DNA from 4 places in the Cupriavidus sp. H18C2 genome. Region 4 is predicted to be linked to each of the others. Evidence: predicted binding sites of a transcription regulator. Region 4 holds the regulator's gene; each other region holds the start of a gene.
The links. The regulator LexA, encoded in region 4, represses DNA repair genes until DNA is damaged. The targets are predictions, from matches to a motif close to ACTGTATNNNNATACAGT.

Region 1 (2,185 bases), on a different replicon from region 4:
GTCTCTGATTGGGAGCACGGACCCACGGCTAACTTGCTTGAGATGATCCATAGGGGTGATGCCCGACCTGTGCCGAGAAGACGCCGACCGCTTAGCCTTCGACAGCGATGGAGTCGAAAGCAAACTGAACCCGATAGCGGACCAGTTCTAGATCTTTGACAGCCTCCGCCGCGTAGCGAACCGGCTCAGGAAAGTCGCCAGCGATAAGCATCCCGCGGGGCGGCTTCTTGTCTAGCCTGGCGTACCAACCAAGGTAGCGGGCGATCTGCCCCACCGCAGCGTCCTTGGCATCCCCCACTTTCAGTTCGATGACGACACGGCGGCCGTTTGCATCTTCTGCAAGGATGTCCACGCGGCCGACGTCGATCCCAACTTGGCGCTCCACAAATCTGAGTCCCTTCTCGACCGTGCCCAGATTGCGGATCAAATGTTCTTCTACATCGCGCTCGAAGCTTATAGACGCTTCGATGCGCTGCTCGATCGCATCGACGGCCTCGACTTCCTCTTCGATCAAAGGGCCTTCAGCAACCGGTGCCCACACGTTTGGTCCGTGCTTGCTCTCGTCATAGATGAAGAAGCGCCCATCCTGGGACCTATAGAGAAATTTATCTGCGGACTTGTGATGCAAATATGCCTTCGGCTGGTTGACGGAGCATCCATAGAGATGCGCCGTCAGCGTACCTGGCGTCCATTTGTCTGGGTAGGTCCCGTTGATGTGGTCTCGAATCTCGCGAGACGTAACGCCGGTTGGCGAGGATTCAACGAAGTAGCGTACGGCGCCGGCCATAGTCGTCATGGGATTCCTGATATCTGGGTTGCGGGACTTCCGAAATTGAGCCCGCGAATGAACACACCAACGTTTGTAATCGGCAGAGGCCGCCAATAGTTGAGGCGGATGCACTTGCCTGCGGCGGCATGCCGATAAGCCTCGCTTGCCGAAAAGAGGTAGAAATACTGTATGGATATACAGTACACTTCCCCGGACGGAGACCACCATGCTAACCGTCGAACCAGAAGCCATCCACCCCGCACTTTGGCGGGCCACTCAGCTGGCTCGGGGGTCCGTGCGCACAGTGCCCGCCGGCGACAAGTCGCTTTCGTCGGAACTACCGGCTGGCGGCTGGCCGATCGGAACGCTGGTCGAGATGCTGGTCCAGCAGCCCGGCATTGGCGAACTGAGTCTGCTGCGCCCTGCTCTTCTGGCCAGCGCCACTCGGCCGATTGCGCTCGTGATGCCACCGCACACGCCGCAAGCGCATGCGCTCGCGAACTGGGGCATCGCGCCAGAGCGCCTGATGTGGATTCGCGCGCAGCGTACAGCGGATGTGCTGTGGGCGACCGAGCAGCTGCTCCGGGCAGGGACCTGCAGTGCTGTTCTCCTCTGGCAGCAGCACGTCCGCAACGACGCGCTGCGCCGACTCAACCTCGCAGCGCAGTCCGGTGAGGCGTTCTTCTGCATGGTCCGGCCGCTTGCCTGCGCCCGGGATGCTTCACCCGCTCCCCTGCGCGTCGCCGTTGCGCCTGCTGAAGGCGGCGTCGAACTCACCTTCATCAAACGCCGCGGCCCGCAACGAGACGAGCCGCTTTTCGTCTCCCTGACACCGTCGCCGATCCTGCTTCATCGCCATGCCGTACCTGTGGATCTGCCTGCGCCTGCCCCGCTTATGCCTCGAAGTGTTCCGACCGAGCTGGTCCACTGAGCTGGCCGTCGCTGTCATGGAAAAGGAGCGCGTCTACGCCGCCACGTCACTCGCTGCTGCCAGTGGCGTGCGGATCAATATGCGGCGCGGGGGCGTGCAAACGGTTGCGCCCCACACCCTGATGCTTGATCGGGCGCCAGAGAAAGAAGCGGAAGCGCTTCGGCGTGTCGCGATGGCCCTGCTGCAGTTCTCCCCGAACGTTGTTGAGGCGGAGGAGGAATCGGTTCTGGTCGAGGTATCGACCAGTCTGCGCCTGTTCGGCGGGGTTCGGCGACTGCGATCGCGCGTTCGCGATACCGCGCGAACCATGGGGTTTTCGGCGGACATCGGCTGCGCACCTACGGCACAAGCCGCCTGGCTGCATGCGCGGGCGGGCGGCGGCACATCGCTGAAGATCGATCGCTTCGCGCGGCGAATGGACACGCTCTCCGTCGGATTGCTTCCTCCGGCCCGCCCCATCGCAGAATGGCTCGACGGGCTGGGCT
Region 2 (2,185 bases), on a different replicon from region 4:
TGGTAGCGGATGGCCCGCGTGCGGCGCAGCTCGGCCAGCCGCTTGGCGTTGCGCATGCCGATGCCGGGCACGCGCGCGATCAGCCGCTGCGGCGCGCGGTTCAGGTCCACCGGGAACGCCTCGCGATGCGCCAGCGCCCAGGCCAGCTTGGGGTCGATGTCGAGCGGCAGCGCGCCGTCGGCCTGGAACAGCTCTTCGGCGCGAAAGCCGTAGCCGCGCAGCAGGAAGTCGGCCTGGTACAGCCGGTGCTCGCGCAGCAGCGGCGGCGCCTGCGACGGCAGCGCGGACGGGCTGTCGGGGATCGGGCTGAACGCCGAGTAGTAGACGCGCTTGAGCTTGTACGCGCCGTACAGCGTCTGCGCGGTCTGCAGGATCGTGCGGTCGTCGGCCTCGTCGGCGCCGACGATCATCTGCGTGCTCTGGCCAGCCGGCGCGCGGGCCGCCGGCGGCCGCTTCTCGGTCTCCGCTTCCTCCTGGGCCAGCCGGATCGATCCCATCGCGCGCTTGATCGTGTGGACGTTCTTTTCCGGCGCCAGCCGTTGCAGGCCGCCGTCGGTGGGCAGTTCGATATTGACGCTCAGGCGATCGGCGTACTGGCCGGCCTCGCGGATCAGGCGCGGATCGGCGTCGGGAATCGTCTTCAGGTGGATGTAGCCGCGGAACTGGTGCTCCTCGCGCAGCGCGCGGGCCACGGCCACGAGTTGTTCCATCGTGTAGTCGGCGCTGCGGATGATGCCCGAGCTCAGGAACAGCCCGTCGATGTAGTTGCGGCGGTAGAACTCCAGCGTCAGGTTGACGACTTCGGCCGGCACGAAGCGGGCGCGCGGCACGTTGCTGGAGCGCCGGTTGACGCAATACTGGCAGTCGTACTGGCAGAAATTGGTCAGCAGGATTTTTAGCAAAGACACGCAGCGGCCGTCCGGCGTGAAGCTGTGGCAGATGCCGGCGCCCGTGGTGGCGCCCAGCCCGGCCCGGCCTTGCGAGTCGCGCCGGGGCGCGCCGCTGCTGGCGCACGATGCGTCGTATTTCGCCGCATCGGCCAGGATTTCGAGTTTCTTGAGCAGTTCCATGACGCGATACTGTATGGATATACAGTATTCTACGCGACCGCCGGAATTGCGCAATCTCGCATTTTCGTCAGCGTCGAAAAAGGCAGCAGGCGCCGCGCGGCGGGTGATTCGTCAGGCGCGCAGGGGGTGCCGGGCGGCCTGGGCGTCACGTCGCAGCCGCTCGATATCGAGCCGACCACGGCGCCATCCCGCACGGCCGCGCCGCGTCAGCCGGCCGCGCCTTCGTGTTCGAGCCACGTGCGGAACTGCGCTACGCGCGCGTCTTCGGCCTGCGCGTCCGGCACGTAGGTGCAGTAGGTGCGCGACGGCAGGCGCGGGGCGTCGAACGGCATGACCAGCCGGTCGGCGGCCAGGTCGTCGGCCACCAGCGCGGTGGGGCCGATGGCGATGCCGATGCCGTCGATGGCGGCCTGCAGCGTCAGGTAGAAGTGGTCGAAGGTCAGCGTGGCGGCCGGCGTCAGGTCCGACGCGCGGGCGCGGGCCAGCCAGTCGGGCCAGAGCCGTGGCAGGCTCGACGTATGCAGCAGCGTGTGGTGCCGCAGGTCGTCCGGTTCGCGCAGCGGCTGCCGGTCCAGCAGCGCCGGGCTGCATACGGGCAGCCGTTCCTCGGTCAGGAACGGGCGCATCGCAAAGCCGTAGAACGTGTCCGGCCCGCCCCGGATGATGATGTCGTGCGGCGCCTGCAGGCTGTCCAGCGGATCGTTGGACGTCTCCACGCTGACCTCCACGTCTGGATGCCCGGCACGAAAGCGGCCCAGCCGTGGCACCAGCCAGCGCAGCGTGAAGGTGGCCGGCGCATTGACCGACAGCGTGCGGGACACGGGCCGTGGCACGCCATAGCGCGCCGTGGCCTGCGAAAGCTGCTGGAACAGCGGGCCGATGTCGTCCAGATAGGCGCGGGCGGCCGGCGTCAATTGCACGCGCCGGTTGTGCCGCTCGAACAGCGGCGCGCCCAGCCAGTCCTCCAGCAGCCGCACGTGCTGGCTGATGGCGCCCGGCGTCACGTGCAGCGCGGCGGCGGCCTCCTTGAAACTGCCGAGCCGGCCGGCCGCCTCGAAAGCGCGCAGGGCATTGAGGGGCGGCAGCTTGTCCATTGGAGAGAGTTTTTCTGGGGC
Region 3 (2,185 bases), 1.5 Mb from region 4:
CCGGCGCGGGGTTGTCGCCCTGCTCGGCGGCCGGCATCAGCGCGCTGACGCGCACGCCCAGCAGCCGGATACGCCGCTCCAGCGGGATGCGCTTCAGGCATTCGGTGGCGCCGCGCCGGATCTCGCCGCCATCGGCCGTGTGCGCGGTCATCGTCAGGTCGCGCGTGACGGTGCGGAAATCGTCGAAGCGCAGCTTGATGCCCACCGTCCGGCCCACGTAGCCCTTGCGGCGCAGGTCGTCGGCCACGCGCATGCACAGCTTGGTGAACTGCTCGGACAGCACGGGGCGGTCGCCGCGCGGATGCAGGTCGCGCTCGAACGTGGTCTCGCGGCTCATCGACTTCGGCTCGGAACTGACCACCACCGGCCGCTCGTCGCGCCCGTGGGCCACCTCGACCAGCCAGCTTGCGTAGTTGCGGCCGAAATGGGCCTGCAGCAGCCCCAGGTCGGCTTCGGCCAGGTGCCCGACCGTCTCGATGCCGATGGCCTGGAGCTTTTCGGCCGCCTTGGGGCCGATGCCATTGACCTTGCGCGCCGGCAACGGCCAGATCCGCAGCGGGATATCGGCCGGCGTCAGGATCGTCAGGCCGTTGGGCTTGTCGAGTTCCGAGCCGATCTTGGCCAGCAGCTTGTTGGGCGCCACGCAGATCGAGCAGGTCAGGCCGGTGGCGTCGTGGACGGCCGCCTTGATGCGCGCCGCCACATCGCGCGCGTCGCCGTCGACATCAGTCAGATCGATATAGATCTCGTCGATGCCGCGATCTTCTATTTGTCCGGTGAATGTTCGGACCGCCGCCTTGAACAGGCCCGAGTACCGGCGGTAGGCGTCGAAGTCGGTCGGCAGCAGGATGGCGTCGGGCGCCAGCTTGGCGGCCTTCATCATGCCCATGGCCGAGAACACGCCCAGCGCCCGGGCCTCGTAGGTCGACGTGGTCACCACGCCCCGGCCCACGTAGTTGCGCAGCCGCGCGTAGCGGCGCGAGCCGTCGGGCAGGGTCTCGGGAATGGCGTTGCGGCCGCCGCCGATCACCACCGCCTGGCCGCGCAGGTCCGGATAGCGCAGCAGTTCCACCGACGCATAGAACGCGTCCATGTCGAGATGGGCGATGCGCCGGGGCACGGTGGAAGACATTGGGGGGCGCGGCTATACTGTATAAACGTACAGTATAGTGCGGCGGCCTGGTTTCAGGAATAGGGCGCGGCGCGGGTAGACCATTCCCATCATCAATGATCTACGACTATTTTCATGCCGCTTCATTTTTCACATCGATGACCCGCTTGGGGCCGAGGCGGCTGACCAGCACGCCTTCCGTTGCGTAGATCGCCAGCGAAATCCAGATCAGCGCGTACCCGATCTGCTTCTGCGCCGGAAACGGCTCGTGGTAGAGCCAGATGCCGAGCCCGAGCTGGATGGTGGGCCCGGCGTACTGGAGCAGGCCGAGCAGCGACAGCGGAATGCGCCGCGCGCCGGCCGCGAACAGCAGTAGCGGCACCGCGGTGACCGGCCCCGCCAGCAGCAGCAGGACTTGCGTACCCGTGGCTGCGGCGCGCGTGGTGTCCTGCCCGGTCAGGAACAGGAACGCCAGCGCCGAGGCCGCCACCGGGAACAGGATCAGCGTTTCCAGCGACAGCCCTTCCAGCGCCCCGAGCGCGCCGGTCTTGCGCAGCAGCCCGTAGCCGCCGAACGACGCCGCCAGCCCCAGCGCGATCCACGGCAGATGGCCGGCCGTCCACGTCAGCCAGAACACACCGGCCGCCGCGATGGCGATCGACAGCCACTGCACCGGGCGCAGCCGCTCGTGCAGCAGCAGCACGCCCAGCAGCACGCTGAACAGCGGATTGATGAAGTAGCCCAGGCTGGCGTCGACCACGCGGTCCGCGGACACGGCCCAGATGTACAGGAACCAGTTGGCACACAGCAGCCCGGCGCTGGCCGCGAAGTTCAGGATCAGGCGCGGCCGGGCCGCCACCTCGCGCAGCCAGCCGAAATGGCGGCGCCAGAGCACGATCGCGCCCAGGAACACCAGCGACCAGACCATCCGGTGCAGCAGGATTTCCAGCGGCGCCACGCCGTGCAGGGACTTGATGTAGAGGGGCAGCAGGCCCCAGATGATGTACGCCAGCAGGGCGTAGAAAATGCCGAGTTGCATGAGGAGGATTCCCGGGTAGTGTCCCGTTGTGGGGC
Region 4 (2,185 bases):
TGAACGACTACCAGTTCAAGGTGGTGAAGGTCAAAGGCGACTTCGACTGGCATCGGCATGCCGATACGGACGAAACCTTCATCGTGCTCGATGGCGAGCTACGCATCCAGCTGCGGTCGGCTCCCGGAGGCGAGCAGGTTATCGTCCTGCGTGCCGGACAGATGGGTGTGGTGCCGAAGGGTGTCGAGCACAAGCCTTGCGCGGCGGAGGAAGTCCGGATGCTTCTGATCGAGCCGCGTGGCGTGGTGAACACCGGCGACGGCGCGACGAGCGAGCGTACGGTTCAAAACGACCAGTGGATCTGAAACCCTCCAAAGAAAAAACCGGCCGCCGACGGGGTTCGACAAGGCCGGGGGTGCGCATCACGCCAATGCGACAGGAGTACGGGGACGTGTAGAGTTCGGTCGAACGATTCAGTCGAACGGGTCAGTCGAACCGGTTCACTCGAACGATTTGGCGCTTGGCTCGGCCAGTTCCAGCATGCGGCAGATGGCGGCCATATTGCCGACCATCGTGCGGCGCTGGGCGCCCTGGTAGACGCGCACGCCCTTGATCTGGCGGAACGGTACCGGTTTGACCGGGCGGCGGGAAGCGATGGGATTCGATTGCAGCATGGCAGCACCTCGTAATTTGCGGTCAGCAGTGGTCCGCACCCGTCGTCCAGCAAGGACGGGGCGGCATGGGCAAGGCAAAGCGGGTGACCCGGGCAGACGGCCGTGCTGCCGAAGTCTCGGAGACACGGAGGCGCCGTTCTGGCGTCTCCGCTTGTTGCTAGAAACCTGACGATCGAATCAGGCCGACAGCAATACCTTCCAGTGAGAATTCGTCGCGCCCCGAATGGAGCACGATGTTTTCGAAATCGGGGTTCTCGGCGATCAGTTCGACGGTGTCGCCGCGTTTCTTGAGTCGCTTGACCGTAACGTCCTCGCCGATGCGGGCCACGACGATCTTGCCGTTGGCCGCCTCGCTGGCCTTCTTCACGGCCAGCAGATCGCCATCGAAGATGCCGGCGTCGCGCATGCTCAGGCCGCGTACGCGCAGCAGGTAGTCGGGCCGTTCGTCGAAGACCGAGGCATCCACCTGGTACTGGCGGTCGATGTGCTCGGCGGCCAGGATCGGGCTACCCGCCGCGACGCGGCCCACCAGCGGCAGCGTCAGTTGCAGCACCCCCGCCATCGGCAGCGAGAACTGGTCCGAGCGTTCCGAATCGCTGCGCGCCACCTTGAGCCGGATGCCGCGCGACGCGCCCGGCGTCAGCTCGATCACGCCCTTGCGCGCCAGGGCCCGCAAGTGTTCCTCTGCCGAATTGGGCGAGGAAAATCCGAACTCGGCCGCGATTTCCGCGCGGGTCGGCGGGAAGCCGGTGTTCCGGATCGTGTCGCGGATCAGGTCGAAGATCTGCTGCTGCCGGGGTGTCAGGGTCGCCATGGTTCGCCGGTCTCGTGCCGAAGCACTGTATGTTTAAACAGTATGCTGTGATTTTATACAGTATCGTGTGAAGTGCAAGCACAATTTGCGATCCCGGGCAGACACGCGCGACACCCGTTGCGACGCACGGGTTTTTCACGGGCGCGCGGCGGCGGGCAGGGCAGTTACAATCGGCGCCCACGGCCGCTTGCCTGGCGGCCGCCAATGATCAAGCGTCGCCCATGCCAGATTCCTCGCACCCACGTCTTCCGCGTATCGTCGTGCTCGCCACCGGCGGCACCATTGCCGGTTCGTCCGGCAGTCCCGCCAGCAGCGCCCATTACCAGGCCGCCACCGTGCCGGTGTCCCAACTGGTGCTGGCGGTGCCGCCGCTGGCCGACGTGGCGCGTGTGGAAGCGGAGCAGGTGGCGCAGGTCGATAGCAAGGACATGATGTTCGGCCTGTGGCAGCAACTGGCCGAGCGCGTGGCGCACTGGTCGGCGCAGCCTGACGTCGCGGGCATCGTCATCACGCATGGCACCGATACGCTTGAAGAAACGGCGATGTTCCTGCAGCTCACACAGGCGTGCCCCGTACCGGTGGTGGTCACGGCGGCAATGCGGCCGTCGACCTCGCTGTCCGCCGATGGCCCGCTGAACCTGCTCGACGCCGTGCGCGTGGCAGCCAGCGCCGACGCGCGAGGGCAGGGCGTGCTGGTGGTGCTGAACCAGCAGATCCATGCCGCGCGGGACGTGACCAAGGCGCATACGTCGGCCGT

Region 1: the regulator LexA is predicted to act here: its motif matches at 954-971, upstream of imuA (translesion DNA synthesis-associated protein ImuA).
Region 2: the regulator LexA is predicted to act here: its motif matches at 1,079-1,096, upstream of EPAKOI_RS20270 (putative DNA modification/repair radical SAM protein).
Region 3: the regulator LexA is predicted to act here: its motif matches at 1,149-1,166, upstream of dinB (DNA polymerase IV).

What each region holds. Positions count from the first base shown of each region.
Region 1 is NZ_CP186012.1:149,712-151,896, forward strand. It holds gene EPAKOI_RS26045 (endonuclease NucS domain-containing protein) at 92-796, opposite strand; gene imuA (translesion DNA synthesis-associated protein ImuA) at 996-1,700, shown strand; gene EPAKOI_RS26055 (Y-family DNA polymerase) at 1,627-2,185, shown strand, end outside.
Region 2 is NZ_CP186011.1:824,967-827,151, reverse strand. It holds gene EPAKOI_RS20270 (putative DNA modification/repair radical SAM protein) at 1-1,070, opposite strand, end outside; gene gcvA (transcriptional regulator GcvA) at 1,277-2,164, opposite strand.
Region 3 is NZ_CP186010.1:3,576,169-3,578,353, reverse strand. It holds gene dinB (DNA polymerase IV) at 1-1,132, opposite strand, end outside; gene rarD (EamA family transporter RarD) at 1,245-2,150, opposite strand.
Region 4 is NZ_CP186010.1:2,029,303-2,031,487, reverse strand. It holds gene EPAKOI_RS09225 (cupin domain-containing protein) at 1-305, shown strand, start outside; gene EPAKOI_RS09220 (hypothetical protein) at 441-614, opposite strand; gene lexA (transcriptional repressor LexA) at 772-1,428, opposite strand; gene EPAKOI_RS09210 (asparaginase) at 1,650-2,185, shown strand, end outside.